DNA from 3 places in the Staphylococcus sp. IVB6214 genome. Region 2 is predicted to be linked to each of the others. Evidence: predicted binding sites of a transcription regulator. Region 2 holds the regulator's gene; each other region holds the start of a gene.
The links. The regulator LexA, encoded in region 2, represses DNA repair genes until DNA is damaged. The targets are predictions, from matches to a motif close to CGAACATATGTTCG.
Positions count from the first base shown of each region.

Region 1: the regulator LexA is predicted to act here: its motif matches at 1,895-1,908, upstream of MUA51_RS03190 (YolD-like family protein).
Region 3: the regulator LexA is predicted to act here: its motif matches at 1,731-1,744, upstream of uvrB (excinuclease ABC subunit UvrB).

Region 1 is NZ_CP094723.1:658,960-663,751, forward strand. It holds gene lplA (lipoate--protein ligase) at 1-346, opposite strand, end outside; gene MUA51_RS03180 (YkvS family protein) at 537-722, shown strand; gene MUA51_RS03185 (CPBP family glutamic-type intramembrane protease) at 729-1,331, shown strand; gene MUA51_RS03190 (YolD-like family protein) at 1,430-1,840, opposite strand; gene MUA51_RS03195 (GNAT family N-acetyltransferase) at 1,995-2,576, shown strand; gene MUA51_RS03200 (ABC transporter ATP-binding protein) at 2,563-3,213, shown strand; gene MUA51_RS03205 (ABC transporter permease) at 3,210-3,977, shown strand; gene MUA51_RS03210 (1,4-dihydroxy-2-naphthoate polyprenyltransferase) at 4,036-4,792, opposite strand, start outside.
Region 2 is NZ_CP094723.1:1,348,198-1,352,989, forward strand. It holds gene tkt (transketolase) at 1-777, opposite strand, end outside; gene MUA51_RS06490 (DUF896 domain-containing protein) at 889-1,125, opposite strand; gene sosA (DNA damage-induced cell division inhibitor SosA) at 1,280-1,498, opposite strand; gene lexA (transcriptional repressor LexA) at 1,641-2,264, shown strand; gene guaC (GMP reductase) at 2,355-3,332, opposite strand; gene rpsN (30S ribosomal protein S14) at 3,413-3,682, opposite strand; gene rpmG (50S ribosomal protein L33) at 3,842-3,991, shown strand; gene MUA51_RS06520 (catalase) at 4,069-4,792, opposite strand, start outside.
Region 3 is NZ_CP094723.1:483,982-488,773, forward strand. It holds gene MUA51_RS02340 (CHAP domain-containing protein) at 1-625, shown strand, start outside; gene MUA51_RS02345 (HD domain-containing protein) at 725-1,366, shown strand; gene MUA51_RS02350 (CsbA family protein) at 1,372-1,605, shown strand; gene uvrB (excinuclease ABC subunit UvrB) at 1,807-3,789, shown strand; gene uvrA (excinuclease ABC subunit UvrA) at 3,795-4,792, shown strand, end outside.

The sequences.
Region 1 (4,792 bases), 690 kb from region 2:
CCATTTTATTCAATGCATCAACAATGGGTTGTGTGAATTTTTTAAAGTTATGGAAGCTTTGGCCGTCATCTTTTGTGATAAAGCTGAAGTTTAAGTTGCCGAAGTCATGGTATACAGCACCGCCTCCAGATATGCGACGTACAACATCAATATTATTTTCATCAATATAAGATTGATGGACTTCTTCAATGGTATTTTGGTTTTTTCCGACAATGATAGATGGTCTGTTTATATAGAATAAAAAATAACTTTCATCATTATCCATCGGTACATTTTTCAGTACGTATTCTTCCATAGCAAGATTCAGCGTGGGATCTGTATTGTTATTGTTGCTGATAAATTTCATCGTTTTACCTCTCCTTTACTCCCATTATGCCCTTAAATATAGTTATGCACCATTTTCCAACTTTTTTCCAATAATTGAACTTTGATGTTGTAATATTATGGCTAAATCATAAAAAATGACGGAAATAGTTTATTTAAGATGTAAACTTTAGTACAATATAGTCTAGTTAATTTCTAAGGGGGCGAATGTGATGACAATAGCAGAAGTAGGCGACATTGTAGAATTTCATGATGGTCTGAAAGGTAAAGTCGAAAAGATCAATGATAACTCTGTCATTGTTGATTTAACAATTATGGATAACTTTGCGACACTAGACTTACCTGAAAAAACAGTCATCAATCACAAACGTTATAAAATTGTAGAGCAAAAAGGATAAGGTATTATGAAAACAATTAACAAGCCGCTACTATGGTTTATTTCAAGTTTTATTGCTTTTCACATCATATTAATGATTATGTGGGGACAACATAACGTCTACTGGCAATTGTATACAGGCATCATGCTAATTGCGGGTATTAGTTATGTGTTCTATCAGCGTGATATTACTTCAAAAAGACTTCTTACGTCGATTGCAATAGGCTTAGTAACAGGTGTGATACTCGTACTCATCCAAGTCGTATTCTCTCTCATGACGAAAGATTTAACGTATTTATCGTTGATCAAACAGTTGTCGCGTACAGGCGTGTACTTTAAATGGCAAATGTTGGTGACTTTGCTATTCGTCATGCCATGTCACGAACTGTATTTGCGCTCAATTCTTCATAAAGAGTTGGACCGAAGATTCCATCATGCATGGATCAGTATTTTAATCTGTGCCATTGTGTCTAGTACATTCTTTATATACTTAGATCGTTGGTGGATTGTTGCCTTTATTTTTGTATGTCAACTCGTATTAGGTGTGAGTTATACTTACACAAGACGTATTGCAACAACTACAGTTGCGCAAATTGTAGCGGTTGTTATTTTATTAATATTTCATGGTTAATGGGGCATATGCCAACCATTTACTTTATCTTAATTTATAAATACGGATTTTTGAACCCGAGTCAGGTGTTCAAAAATCCGTATTTTTATCTCTCCATTTCATTCAATGTGACAGAGTTGATTGAAATGGAGTGTCACGGGTTGATGGGTCTGTGTGCCCGTAATTGTCAAAGTTTGATTTTGTGAATGAATACTTAGAATAGATCCTTCGATTGTATGTATGGCACCCTCTGACCAGTACTGAAAGACACCAGATGTATGAGTAGATAACTTAAGGTGTAACATGTAATTCAATTCATATAGCTGGTCCTCACTGAGAATAGGTTGTGGCTGTTTGTGCTGTGATTGTTCAATTTTTTTTAAGCATTCGAATTGTTCGGTTAAGGTAGCAAAAGGCACCCATTTTACGATACCACGTCCTTTAGGAATGTTCGTATTCAAATATTCTCTCGGTATTTTACGATAGTCTGTCTCATATTGATAATGTTGGGGTAGAGTTTTATCTTTCATAGCTGTCACCTCAATCACCATTATAGAACGCATGTTCCTATTTTGTGAAGTGAAAGAACGTATATTCGCTTTATGTTGAAACAATTATTTAAAAAATGGAGGGAATTAGGCTACAATAAAGACGTATTGTTATTTAGAAACGGAGTGTATACAAATGATTCGATCGGCAGAAGTAAAAGACCGACATGCTATTGCAAAGTTAACATATATGATTTGGAAAGATATGGAGTTAGAAATTGTAACACGTTACTCAGAACCGCAAGTGATTGCAGCGATTGAAGAGAGTACAGTAAAAGCACACTATCGCAATCATTTTAGCCATGTGTATGTTTATGAAATAGAAGATGAAGTGGCCGGCATGATTATTGCATATCCTGGTCGCCATGAACAGGCATATGAAGCTGCTTGGGAAACACTTGAAGCTGCGCAAAAACTCCCGTTATCAACGACAACGCCTTTACCGGTTATGGAAGCGGATGTGACGGACACGTATATAGAGTCAGTAGCGACATTTCCACAATTTCGTGGACGTGGTGTTGCTAGTAAGCTTCTCAAATATTTGGTGCAAAGTGAACCAGGGACAATATGGAGCTTAAATTGTGACCATGATAATAAAGGAGCATTTTCTCTTTATAAAAAACTAGGATTTGAAGTAAAGTCTGAAAAGAAACTTTATCATCATCATTATTACTATATGACATATGTAAGCGAGGCATCGTTGAATGTTAGAACTTAAAAATATAAGTTATGAATTTGATAAACAGCCAATCATTCAAGACTTATCGATGTCAGTGCAAAAAGGAGAAGCTATTGCTGTTACTGGACCGTCTGGTAGTGGGAAAAGTACGTTATTACGACTCATTGCTGACTTGATTAGTCCGACGAAAGGAACATTGTATTTTAATCATCAGCCCTATGACACGTATACACCAGAAGTATTAAGGACTCGAGTGAGTTATTTATCACAAAGTATTGCATTATTTGGTGAGACAATTGCTGATAATTTGAGTTTCCCATCCATTGTGCGAAAAGAGCATTTCGATAAGCAGCGTGCACAGGAACTTTTGGAAGCAGTAGGATTGGGTCATTATCAATTGTCAGATCGTGTGCAGCGAATGTCCGGTGGTGAAAAGCAGCGTATCACTATCGCACGACAGCTCATGTATCAACCTGATGTTTTATTACTAGATGAAGCAACAAGTGCATTGGATCATCAAAATAGTATTCGTGTTGAACAACTTATCTTTGATTATGTTGCAAAAGGGACAACTGTTCTGTGGATTACACATGATGATGAACAAAGCCATCGCCATTTTGATAGACAGGTTGTAATAAAAAACGGGGTATTACATAAGGAGGTGGCGCTCACATGATGAGTACGACTTCGCTTGTCTTAACAGCGCTATTATTGTTAGTACCTATTACAATTTCTTATAAAGAACGATTGTTTATTGCGAAAGATTTAATCATTGCAGCCGTCCGTGCTGTAATCCAGCTTGTCATTATTGGCTATATGTTAGAGTTCGTATTCAAACTGGAAACAACTTGGATTGTATTGGGATTGATTCTTGTCATTATGATTAATGCAGCAGCGAATACGATTAAACGCGCATCATCTATTATGAAGCATGTTTTCTGGATTTCATTTACTGCGATTATGTCGGGGGCACTCATCTCTTTAGGAGGCGTGTTATTGACGGGTGCAATTAGTATGAAACCGAATGAATTGATTCCTATTGCAGGAATGGTTGGAAGTAATGGAATGATTGCAATTAATTTAAGTTATCAAAACTTGGATCGTATTTTTACAAAAGAGACGGCAGCTATTGAAGCGAAGTTGTCATTGGGTGCAGAACCAATTCTTGCAGCTAAAGATGCTATTCGTGAAAGTATCAAAGTAGCAATTGTTCCAACGATTGATTCAGTTAAAACTTATGGGTTAGTGTCCATTCCCGGAATGATGACTGGATTAATTATTGCAGGTGTGCCACCGTTAGAAGCGATAAAGTTTCAATTGATGGTTGTATTCATCCATACAACAGCAACGATTATCTCTGCATTTGTGAGTACATATTTGAGTTATCGCCAATTTTTCAATCATCGTCATCAATTGATACAAATGAATAAAGTCACATAAAAAAGAGGCACATCCTATTATGATGAGAATAGGATGTGTCTCTTTGACATCTTGAGTATTAAACACCACCGAGTAATGCACTAATATAAATACCAAGTGCATATAGTAGTCCGAAGAATGTATTGGTCTTACCTGCAGCCGCCATCGCTGGCATCATTGTCTGTGGCGTATCATTTTTACTGAAACGACGATATACTTTGACTGGCATTGGGAAGCTCAAAAGCACTAATAAATAGAAAAGTGAGCCGCCGTCTTTGAAGAATACTGTAAAAATAACAAATAAATAAGCAAATACGTAACAAGCCGCTAAAAAGTATAGTGAACCTTGTTTGCCTAAAAGGATAGGCAAAGTACGTCTGCCACTTTGTTGGTCTTTTACTCTATCACGAATATTATTTGCCATATTGATGAGTCCGATTGTAATGACGATTGGAATACTGATCCATACAACATAGCCTTGGACGTTACCCGTTTGGATAAAGAAGGTGATTAAAATAATAAACATACCCATAAAAACACCTGAAAATAACTCGCCTAAAGGTGTCCATGAAATCGGAAAAGGACCGCCTGTATAAAGGTAGCCAACAGCCATACAAAGCAGACCTACCGGAATTAACCAGAATGATGTTTGAGCGGCTAATAGCAGCCCGAGCAAAGCAGCGATAACGTAAAACGCGATTGCCAAGTTGAAGACGGATTGCGATGACATACCGTGACGTACGATAGCACCCCCAATACCGACTGATTCATGATCATCTAGTCCCTTTTGATAATCATAGTACTCATTGAACATATTCGTTGCAGCTTGAATGAGT
Region 2 (4,792 bases):
TGTATGGCTATTTGATTTGTTAGGAGAACCATATCCAATAATCGTCTTCACTTCGATAATTGTTGGTCCTGCTTGTTCTTTTGCTGTTTCAATCGCACGATCAATCGCTTCTAAATCATTACCATCTTCTACTAAAAGATGATTCCAACCGTATGCTTCAAAGCGTTGTTTAATATTTTCTGAAAATGATTTATTTGTTTTTCCATCTAATGAAATATCATTTGAATCATATAATGTGATTAACTTGTCTAACTTCAAGTGACCTGCTAATGAAGCAGCTTCATGTGAGATCCCTTCCATCAAGTCACCATCAGAAGCTAATACATATGTGTGATGATCTACGATAGAAATACCATCTTGATTGTATTTATCTGATAAGTGTTTTTCTGCCATTGCCATACCAACAGCCATTGCAAAACCTTGTCCTAATGGTCCTGTTGTAATCTCTACACCTTGTGTATGACGGAACTCAGGGTGCCCTGGTGTTTTTGAATCCCATTGTCTAAAGTTTTTTAATTCATCCAATGCTAAACCACCAGAAACATGTAAAAGACTGTAAAGTAGTGCTGATCCATGTCCAGCAGATAAGACAAATCTGTCTCTATTAAAGTATTGATCAGCTTTTGGATTGAAATTCAAATGACGTGTCCATAACGTATAAGCCATAGGTGCTGCACCCATAGGAAGACCCGGATGTCCTGAATTTGCTTTTTCAATTGCATCAATACTCAAAGCACGCAGTGTATTCACTGCTAAACTATCATTTTTATCAAACATAAAATTACTTCCTTTCTTTTTCTTTTCATAGCTATATTATACCCGAAACATAGATTAGAAACCTAGCAAATCAATGCTTCAATTAAAATATTCATGAAAATAGTGTGACAGTTACTTTCTCAAATTGTTTTGCTTCTGAATTGATTTCAATTTTTCAGGCGTCACATCGTTACCTTGTGGGTCGATTATTTTTGTTTGTTCAATCTGAGCCTTGAAGCTACCGCGAAATGTCTCTAAATACTCACTTCTTAATTTAGATTGTTCTTTCGCCTCAATTTCTGTTAATCCTTGCTCTTTTTTCTTTCTTGCAAGTTCATTAATACGATTTAATTTATCTTGGCTTAACATACCGTATTACCTCCGTTAATTTCTTTATAAAAATATAACAGAAGTACTGTGGAAAACCAAACGATTCATTCTAACGAAAACATTGACATCATTGTCGTTCACTTAGAAATACTTACTCTACACAAATCAGTTTTCTTTATACTTAATTAAAGCATTATTTACTTAACGTAATAGCAAACACACTCTCTTCATTACTGTGATCAGGTGCTGCTTCATATTGTTCTGTATTTTTAAGTGAGTGATCTGTCATTTCGTACGTCTGTTCCACCTGTTCGTTTTGACTTGCCATAATAAAGAAAGCAAAACACAAGATGATAGAGACTAGGAATACAATTAAAAACAGTGTTAACTCGTGATATTTTTGTTGAATCATTCTCATACACTCCTCGAACATTTGTTTGTATTAGTAATCTAACAGAACAAGCGTTCCGTGTCAACAAAAAGACGAACAAATGTTTGTTCTTGTTCGTGTGATATGCTATAATAGCTTTAAATTCAATAGAGGAGTGCTATTTATGAGGGAATTAACGAAGAGACAGAGTGAAATATTTGAATTCATTAAACAAGTTGTACATTCTAAGGGATATCCACCGAGTGTTCGTGAAATAGGAGAAGCAGTTGGCTTAGCTTCAAGTTCAACTGTTCACGGTCATCTTTCTCGTTTAGAAGAAAAAGGATATATTCGTCGTGACCCAACGAAACCACGTGCTATCGAGATTGTGAGTGAACTCATGGGTGAACCAGTCAATATGGAAGCAACTATTTTCGTTCCAGTGATTGGAAAGGTCACTGCCGGTGTCCCAATTACGGCTGTTGAGAATGTAGAAGAGTATTATCCATTACCCGAACATTTCACTTCCACACATAACGGCCAAATTTTTATATTAAACGTTGTTGGTGACAGTATGATTGAAGCAGGCATTTTAGATGGTGATAAAGTGATTGTTAGAAGTCAATCTATCGCTGAAAATGGAGATATTATTGTTGCTATGACTGAAGAAGATGAAGCGACAGTAAAACGATTCTTTAAAGAGAAAAATCGTTATCGATTACAACCAGAAAATAGTATGCTCAGTCCTATTTATCTGGACCATGTGACTGTTTTAGGAAAAGTTGTCGGTCTTTTTAGAGAAATGTAGTTCGTTTTTCACCCTTTCTCTCAATGACACTCCTCAGTCAACGTCAAAAAAGCTCGGACACACGAATGATGTGTGTCCGAGCTTTTCTTATTAGTCTCTATCACCGTTAAAAATTGAGTTTTTAACAATTACATAGTCCACTTTTCTTAATGCACCGACATCTTTACCGCCTGCATAAGAGATAGAACTTTGTAAGTCTTCTTGCATTTCTTTCAATGTATCTTGAAGTGAACCTTTATGTGCAACAAACATTTTTTTGCCTTCAACGTTTTTACGTTCACCTTTTTGATACTCAGATGCACTACCAAAGTATTCTTTATACTTTTTGCCATCCATTTCGACTGTTTCACCTGGTGACTCTTCATGCGCTGCAAATAATGAACCAATCATTACCATTGATGCACCAAAGCGAACTGATTTAGCGATATCGCCATGCGTACGGATACCACCATCTGCAATAATTGGTTTACGTGCTGCTTTACTGCAATGGTTAATTGCAGCTAATTGCCAGCCACCTGTACCGAAACCTGTTTTGATTTTTGTAATACAAACACGACCTGGTCCAATACCAACCTTCGTTGCATCTGCACCTGCGTTTTCTAGTTCACGAACACCTTCTGGCGTCCCTACATTACCAGCGATAACGAATGTTTCTGGTAAGTGCTCTTTTATGTGTTGAATCATATTGATAACTTGATCTGAATGACCGTGAGCAATATCAATTGTGATATACTCTGGTTTCAATCCTTCAGCTTTAATGTTTTTAACAAATTCAAATTCAGGGTCTTTTACACCAACTGAGATCGAAGCGAATAAACCTTTCTCATGCATGCGTTTTATAAATGGAATACGTGCTGCTTCATCAAAACGGTGCATAATGTAGAAATAATCATTTTCCGCAAACCATTCTGCCAACTGTTCATTCATAACCGTTTGCATGTTTGCAGGTACAACAGGTAATTTAAATCTTCTAGGCCCAAATTGGATAGATGTGTCAATTTCTGAACGACTTTTCACGATGCTTTTGTTTGGAATTAGTTGTATATCTTCATAATCAAAAATTTTCATGTTTAAAAAACCCCTCATTTATTTTATCCATATGATAATATACTATCATTAACGGATAAAGTAAACAAAGGGAAGCAATTTTACCAGCTAGATTTTTTAACGCCAGGTATTTGGCCTTTATGTGCATACTCGCGGAATGAAATTCTAGACATTTCAAATTTACGCATCACACCACGTGGACGACCTGTTACTTTACATCTTCTTGTCAATCTTGTTGGTGATGAATCACGTGGAAGTTTACGAAGTGCTTCATAATCACCTTTCGCTTTTAATTCACGTCTTAATTCAGCGTATTGCGCAACTAACGCTTCACGCTTTGCTTCTTTTGCTATTTTAGACTTTTTAGCCATATTTATACCACCTTTTTATAAATCGTAATCATTACGTTTTATATATTAGCATATTTTCTTTTATAAACGCAAGATAAAATGTTGGCAAATATAAAAAAGCGTGATAAAATAATAAATCGTAATGGTTTCAATTTATTATGTACTAAAGGAGGGAAAACCATGCGTATTAATGTAACTTTAGCTTGTACAGAATGTGGTGACCGTAACTATATCACAACTAAAAATAAACGTACAAACCCAGAGCGTATCGAAATGATGAAATATTGCCCAAGATTAAACAAACACACTTTACACAGAGAAACAAAATAATAACGGCATATCACGACTAATCAAAAATACGACAAAAAAGGTGAGCATTCAAAGTGCTCACCTTTTTATTATGAAGATTATTTTAAATCTCCTAAAATTTCATCTAACTGATCTGCCATACCAAGTGCATTAGCGACACCGATACCATATTCTGGATCTGCTTGATAACAATGGCGAATATGACGATGTTTTACTTCGTCTGTTGTACCCTCCATCTCATTGGCAGTATTTTCAAAAATACGCTGTTGTTGTTCGGGTGTTTGCAGGCGGAATAGCTTACCGGGTTGCTCAAAGTAATTATCATCATCTTCTCTAAAGTCATACTCATAAGCCGCTCCTTCAATATCCAATGGCGCACGTTTATATTCTGGTTGATCTTTAAAAACACCTGTACTGTTTGGGTAGTAATGTGTAGAACCGCCACCATTCCCATCTAAGAAACGCATTTGACCATCTCTACTGAACGGACAAATATTTTCTACACCGACACCTTTAGGTTGATTCACTGGGATTTGCCAATGGTTAACACCTAAGCGATATCTTTGTGCATCACCATATGAGAAAAGTCGTCCTTGCAACATTTTATCCGGTGAAAAATCAATACCCGGAATGATGTTTGTAGGTGCAAATGCCGCTTGTTCTACATCCATGAAGTAGTTATCTGGGTTTCTATTTAATTCAAATTCTCCTACTTCAATTAATGGATATTCATCCTTAAACCATACTTTTGTCAAATCAAACGGGTTATCTTTATGTTGACGTGCTTGTTCTTCCGTCATGACTTGAATATACATTTTCCAC
Region 3 (4,792 bases), 860 kb from region 2:
TAAACAGCTGAATCCCATGTTAAAAACTCCCCAACAATTAAAAAAACATGAAACAATCAAGTTACCTGCTGATCACATTTTATTAAAACCCCCTCATCAAACACTCACATATTTTTTACACACACACCATATTTCTTACGATGCATTCCAGAAGTTCAACCCCTATAATCTTCAAGATGATGTACAATATATTGCGATTTCGAATAAAGGCATGGCACATCTGTCGTTACCACACTTAGTTGATCTTTTACCAAATCCTACAAAATACACATCTTCGCTACAAACAATGACAACAGCTTCTCAACCAATCAAAAACACCTACATACCGGGTCAATGTACGTCCTATGTATTTGAACAACGGTTACAACGACATCTACCTATTTCGAATGATTGGGGAGATGCGAAATATTGGGCGATTCATGCACAGGAAGCAGGCTATACGGTTTCTAGGCATCCACGTGTAAATGCGATACTTGTCTCACAACAGGGTCCTTATGGTCATGTTGCAATTGTTGAAGCGTGCCACGGATCCACAATACGTATTTCAGAGATGAATTGGCAGGGAGAAGGCATCGTTAGTCAGCGTCTTATTTCAAATGATGGTGACTATCAATATATTTATTAACGAAATAGGCTATTCTACAAATTCCATGTGCGAGAAGGTGAAAAAATGTGTTATAGTATCATAAACTATAACGATGCGCATGAAGGAGGGAACAAAATTATGGGTGTTCACCAATATTTCAAAAGACTATCAGATTTAGAAAAACTCATTCGTTTGCCTGGAAAGTTCAAATATTTTGAGCATAACGTTGCTGCGCACTCTTTTAAAGTGACGAAGATTGCCCAATATTTAGGGACAGTTGAAGAACATCATGGCAAAGAAGTAGATTGGAAAAGTCTATATGAAAAAGCATTGAATCATGACTTTGCAGAAGTGTTTACAGGTGATATTAAAACGCCAGTCAAATATGCGAGTAGCGAGTTGAAACGACTCTTTTCGCAAGTTGAGGAAGAAATGGTCGAGACGTTTATCTCAGAGGAAATCCCTGAGAACTATCAAGACATATATCGTCAACGCTTGCAAGAAGGCAAAGATGATTCATTAGAAGGCCAAATATTATCTGTTGCCGACAAAATTGATTTGCTGTATGAGACATTTGGTGAAATTCAAAAGCGTAATCCAGAACCGCTCTTTTTTGAAATTTATGAGATGAGTTTAGAGACGATTATGCAGTTTGATCATTTACATTCTGTCCAAGACTTTATCGATAATATTATTCCTGAAATGCTCACTGAAAAATTCATCCCACGTGCAGAGTTACGTGAAACGACGATGCACATATTAAATAATAGAAAGCAGTGATTGAAGTGATATGGTATGCGTTAGCCGCTTTTTTTCCATGTGTGTTAGTTGTAATACTTAGCACAATCACACGCAGCAAATGGATTGGTACGTGTGTGACGCTTGTTTTGATAGGGGCTTCAGTATATAAAGGCTTTTTTCATGATGAATGGATTATCTTTATAGATGTTGCATCCATATTGGCAGGTTATATCATAGTAGATTCACTACAAACACATCAGCATGATGACTTTAGATGAGATGAATAGGTGCTCATGATTGATACCGTTTAGAACTGTTTATACGTTTTAGACGGTATTTTTGTGTCTAAGTCATCGTTTAAAAGATAATACGAAAAGGGTATAGAGCAATAAAATGTTAAAAACGAACAGATGTTTGTATTTTTATATTGAGATTTGTTAAAATAACAGTACGATTATGTGACGAGAGGACGAGTATGCATGGAGCATCATGATTTTAAAGTGGTATCTCAGTTTGACCCACAAGGTGACCAGCCACGGGCCATTGATGAGTTAGTCCAAGGGATTAAAGATGGCAAGCGTCATCAGACATTGTTAGGTGCAACAGGAACAGGCAAAACTTTTACGATGAGTAATGTCATCAAACGCGCAGGGAAACCAACGCTGATCATTGCACATAATAAGACCCTTGCAGGTCAATTATATAGTGAGTTTAAAGAATTCTTTCCCGAAAATAGAGTCGAATATTTTGTCAGCTACTATGATTACTATCAACCAGAAGCGTACGTACCATCAACGGATACATTTATTGAAAAAGATGCATCAATCAACGATGAGATTGACCAGTTACGTCACTCAGCAACAAGTGCGTTATTCGAACGTGATGATGTCATCATTATCGCAAGTGTTAGTTGTATATACGGTTTGGGTAATCCAGAAGAGTACAAGGACTTAGTCGTGAGTATCCGTGCAGGTATGGAGATGGATCGTAGTGAACTGTTGCGCAAGTTGGTGGACGTACAATATACACGTAACGACATTGACTTCCAACGTGGGACATTCCGTGTACGTGGGGACGTTGTGGAAATCTTCCCGGCATCTCGAGATGAACTGTGTATTCGAGTTGAATTTTTTGGAGATGAGATTGATCGTGTCAGCGAGATTAACTATTTGACAGGGGAAGTGCTAAGAGAACGTGAACATTTTGCACTCTTTCCGGCATCTCACTTCGTTACACGTGAAGAGAAAATGAAGGTCGCAATTGAAAGAATTGAAAAAGAATTAGCTGAACAACTTGAAAAATTGCGCAGTGAAAATAAACTTTTAGAAGCACAACGCCTAGAACAACGCACAAATTACGACCTTGAAATGATGCGTGAAATGGGATTCTGTTCTGGGATTGAGAACTACTCAGTGCATCTTACGTTACGTCCACTCGGTTCAACACCATACACATTACTCGATTATTTCGGCGATGACTGGTTGATTATGATTGATGAATCTCACGTAACGTTGCCACAAATCCGTGGGATGTATAACGGAGACAAAGCACGAAAAGGCGTTCTTGTGGAACATGGTTTCCGTTTGCCAAGTGCACTGGATAACCGACCATTGATGTTTGAAGAGTTCGAAGAGAAGGCACATCAGTTAGTTTACGTTTCTGCAACTCCTGGACCATATGAGATGGAACACACAGATGAAATGGTCGAACAGATTATCCGTCCTACGGGTCTATTAGATCCTAAAATTGACGTGCGCCCATCAAAAAATCAAATTGATGACTTGTTGAGTGAGATTCAAACACGAGTAGAACGTAATGAACGTGTCTTAATTACAACATTAACGAAAAAAATGAGTGAAGATTTGACGACTTATTTGAAAGAAGCAGGCGTGAAGGTGAATTACTTACACTCTGAGATTAAGACGTTAGAACGTATCGAAATTATTCGTGACTTGCGCATGGGAACTTTTGACGTATTAATCGGTATTAACTTGTTGAGAGAAGGGATCGATATTCCTGAAGTATCGCTAGTCGTTATATTGGATGCTGACAAGGAAGGATTCTTACGTTCAGAACGTTCGCTGATTCAAACAATTGGACGTGCGGCACGTAATGACAAAGGTGAAGTCATCATGTATGCAGATAAGATCACTGATTCGATGCGTGTAGCGATTGACGAAACAGAACGCCGTCGAGAAATTCAAATGGCCTATAATGAAAAACATGGTATTACACCGAAAACGATTAATAAAAAGATACATGATGTTATTAGTGCGACTGTGGAAACAGACGAGACGAATGAAGCGGAACGTAAAGAAGTACCGAAGAAAATGACGAAGAAAGAGCGTCAAAAGACTATTCAAAATATCGAAAAACAAATGAAAGAAGCAGCGAAAGCATTAGATTTCGAGAAAGCAACAGAATTGAGAGATTTATTATTTGAACTTAAATCAGAAGGGTGACGTACATGAAAGGACCATCAATAGTAGTGAAAGGGGCACGCGCCCATAATTTAAAAAATGTAGATATAGCGTTGCCTAAAGATAAATTTATTGTGATGACAGGCCTATCGGGGTCAGGCAAATCATCGTTAGCATTTGATACAATTTATGCTGAAGGACAAAGACGCTATGTTGAGTCTTTGAGCGCTTATGCACGACAATTTTTAGGGCAGATGGATAAGCCAGATGTGGATACGATAGAGGGTTTATCACCAGCGATTTCAATCGATCAAAAGACAACGAGTAAAAACCCACGTTCTACCGTGGCCACAGTAACAGAAATTTATGATTATATTCGCTTATTGTATGCGAGAATTGGAAAACCGATATGTCCAGAGCATGGAGTAGAAATAGAATCACAAACAGTTCAACAGATGGCTGATCGCATTATGGAATTGGAAGAACGTACAAAGATTCAGCTGTTAGCCCCTGTTGTGAATCACCGTAAAGGGACACATGAAAAATTGTTGGCAGATATTAGTAAAAAGGGTTATGTACGTGTGCGTTTGAACGGTGAAATTATGGATATTACTGATGTTCCAGCACTCGACAAAAACAAAAATCATACCATTGAAATTGTCGTTGATCGTCTCGTAGTAAAATCAGGCATTGAAACACGTCTCGCCGATTCCATCGAGACAGTACTTGAACTATCAGAAGGATGTCTTGTAGTGGATGTTATTGGAGGCGAAGCACTTGAATTTTCCGAAAAACATGCGTGTCCGATTTGTGGCTTCACAATCGGTGAATTAGAGCCGAGAATGTTTAGTTTCAACAGTCCTTTTGGTGCATGTCCAACGTGTGATGGATTGGGACAAAAATTAACAGTAGATGTTGACCTTGCCATTCCTGATCGTACGAAAACATTGGCAGAAGGTGCGATTTTACCGTGGGAACCGAAAAGTTCTGATTTTTATCCAACTTTGTTGAAACGTGTCTGCGAAGTATACAAAATCAATATGGA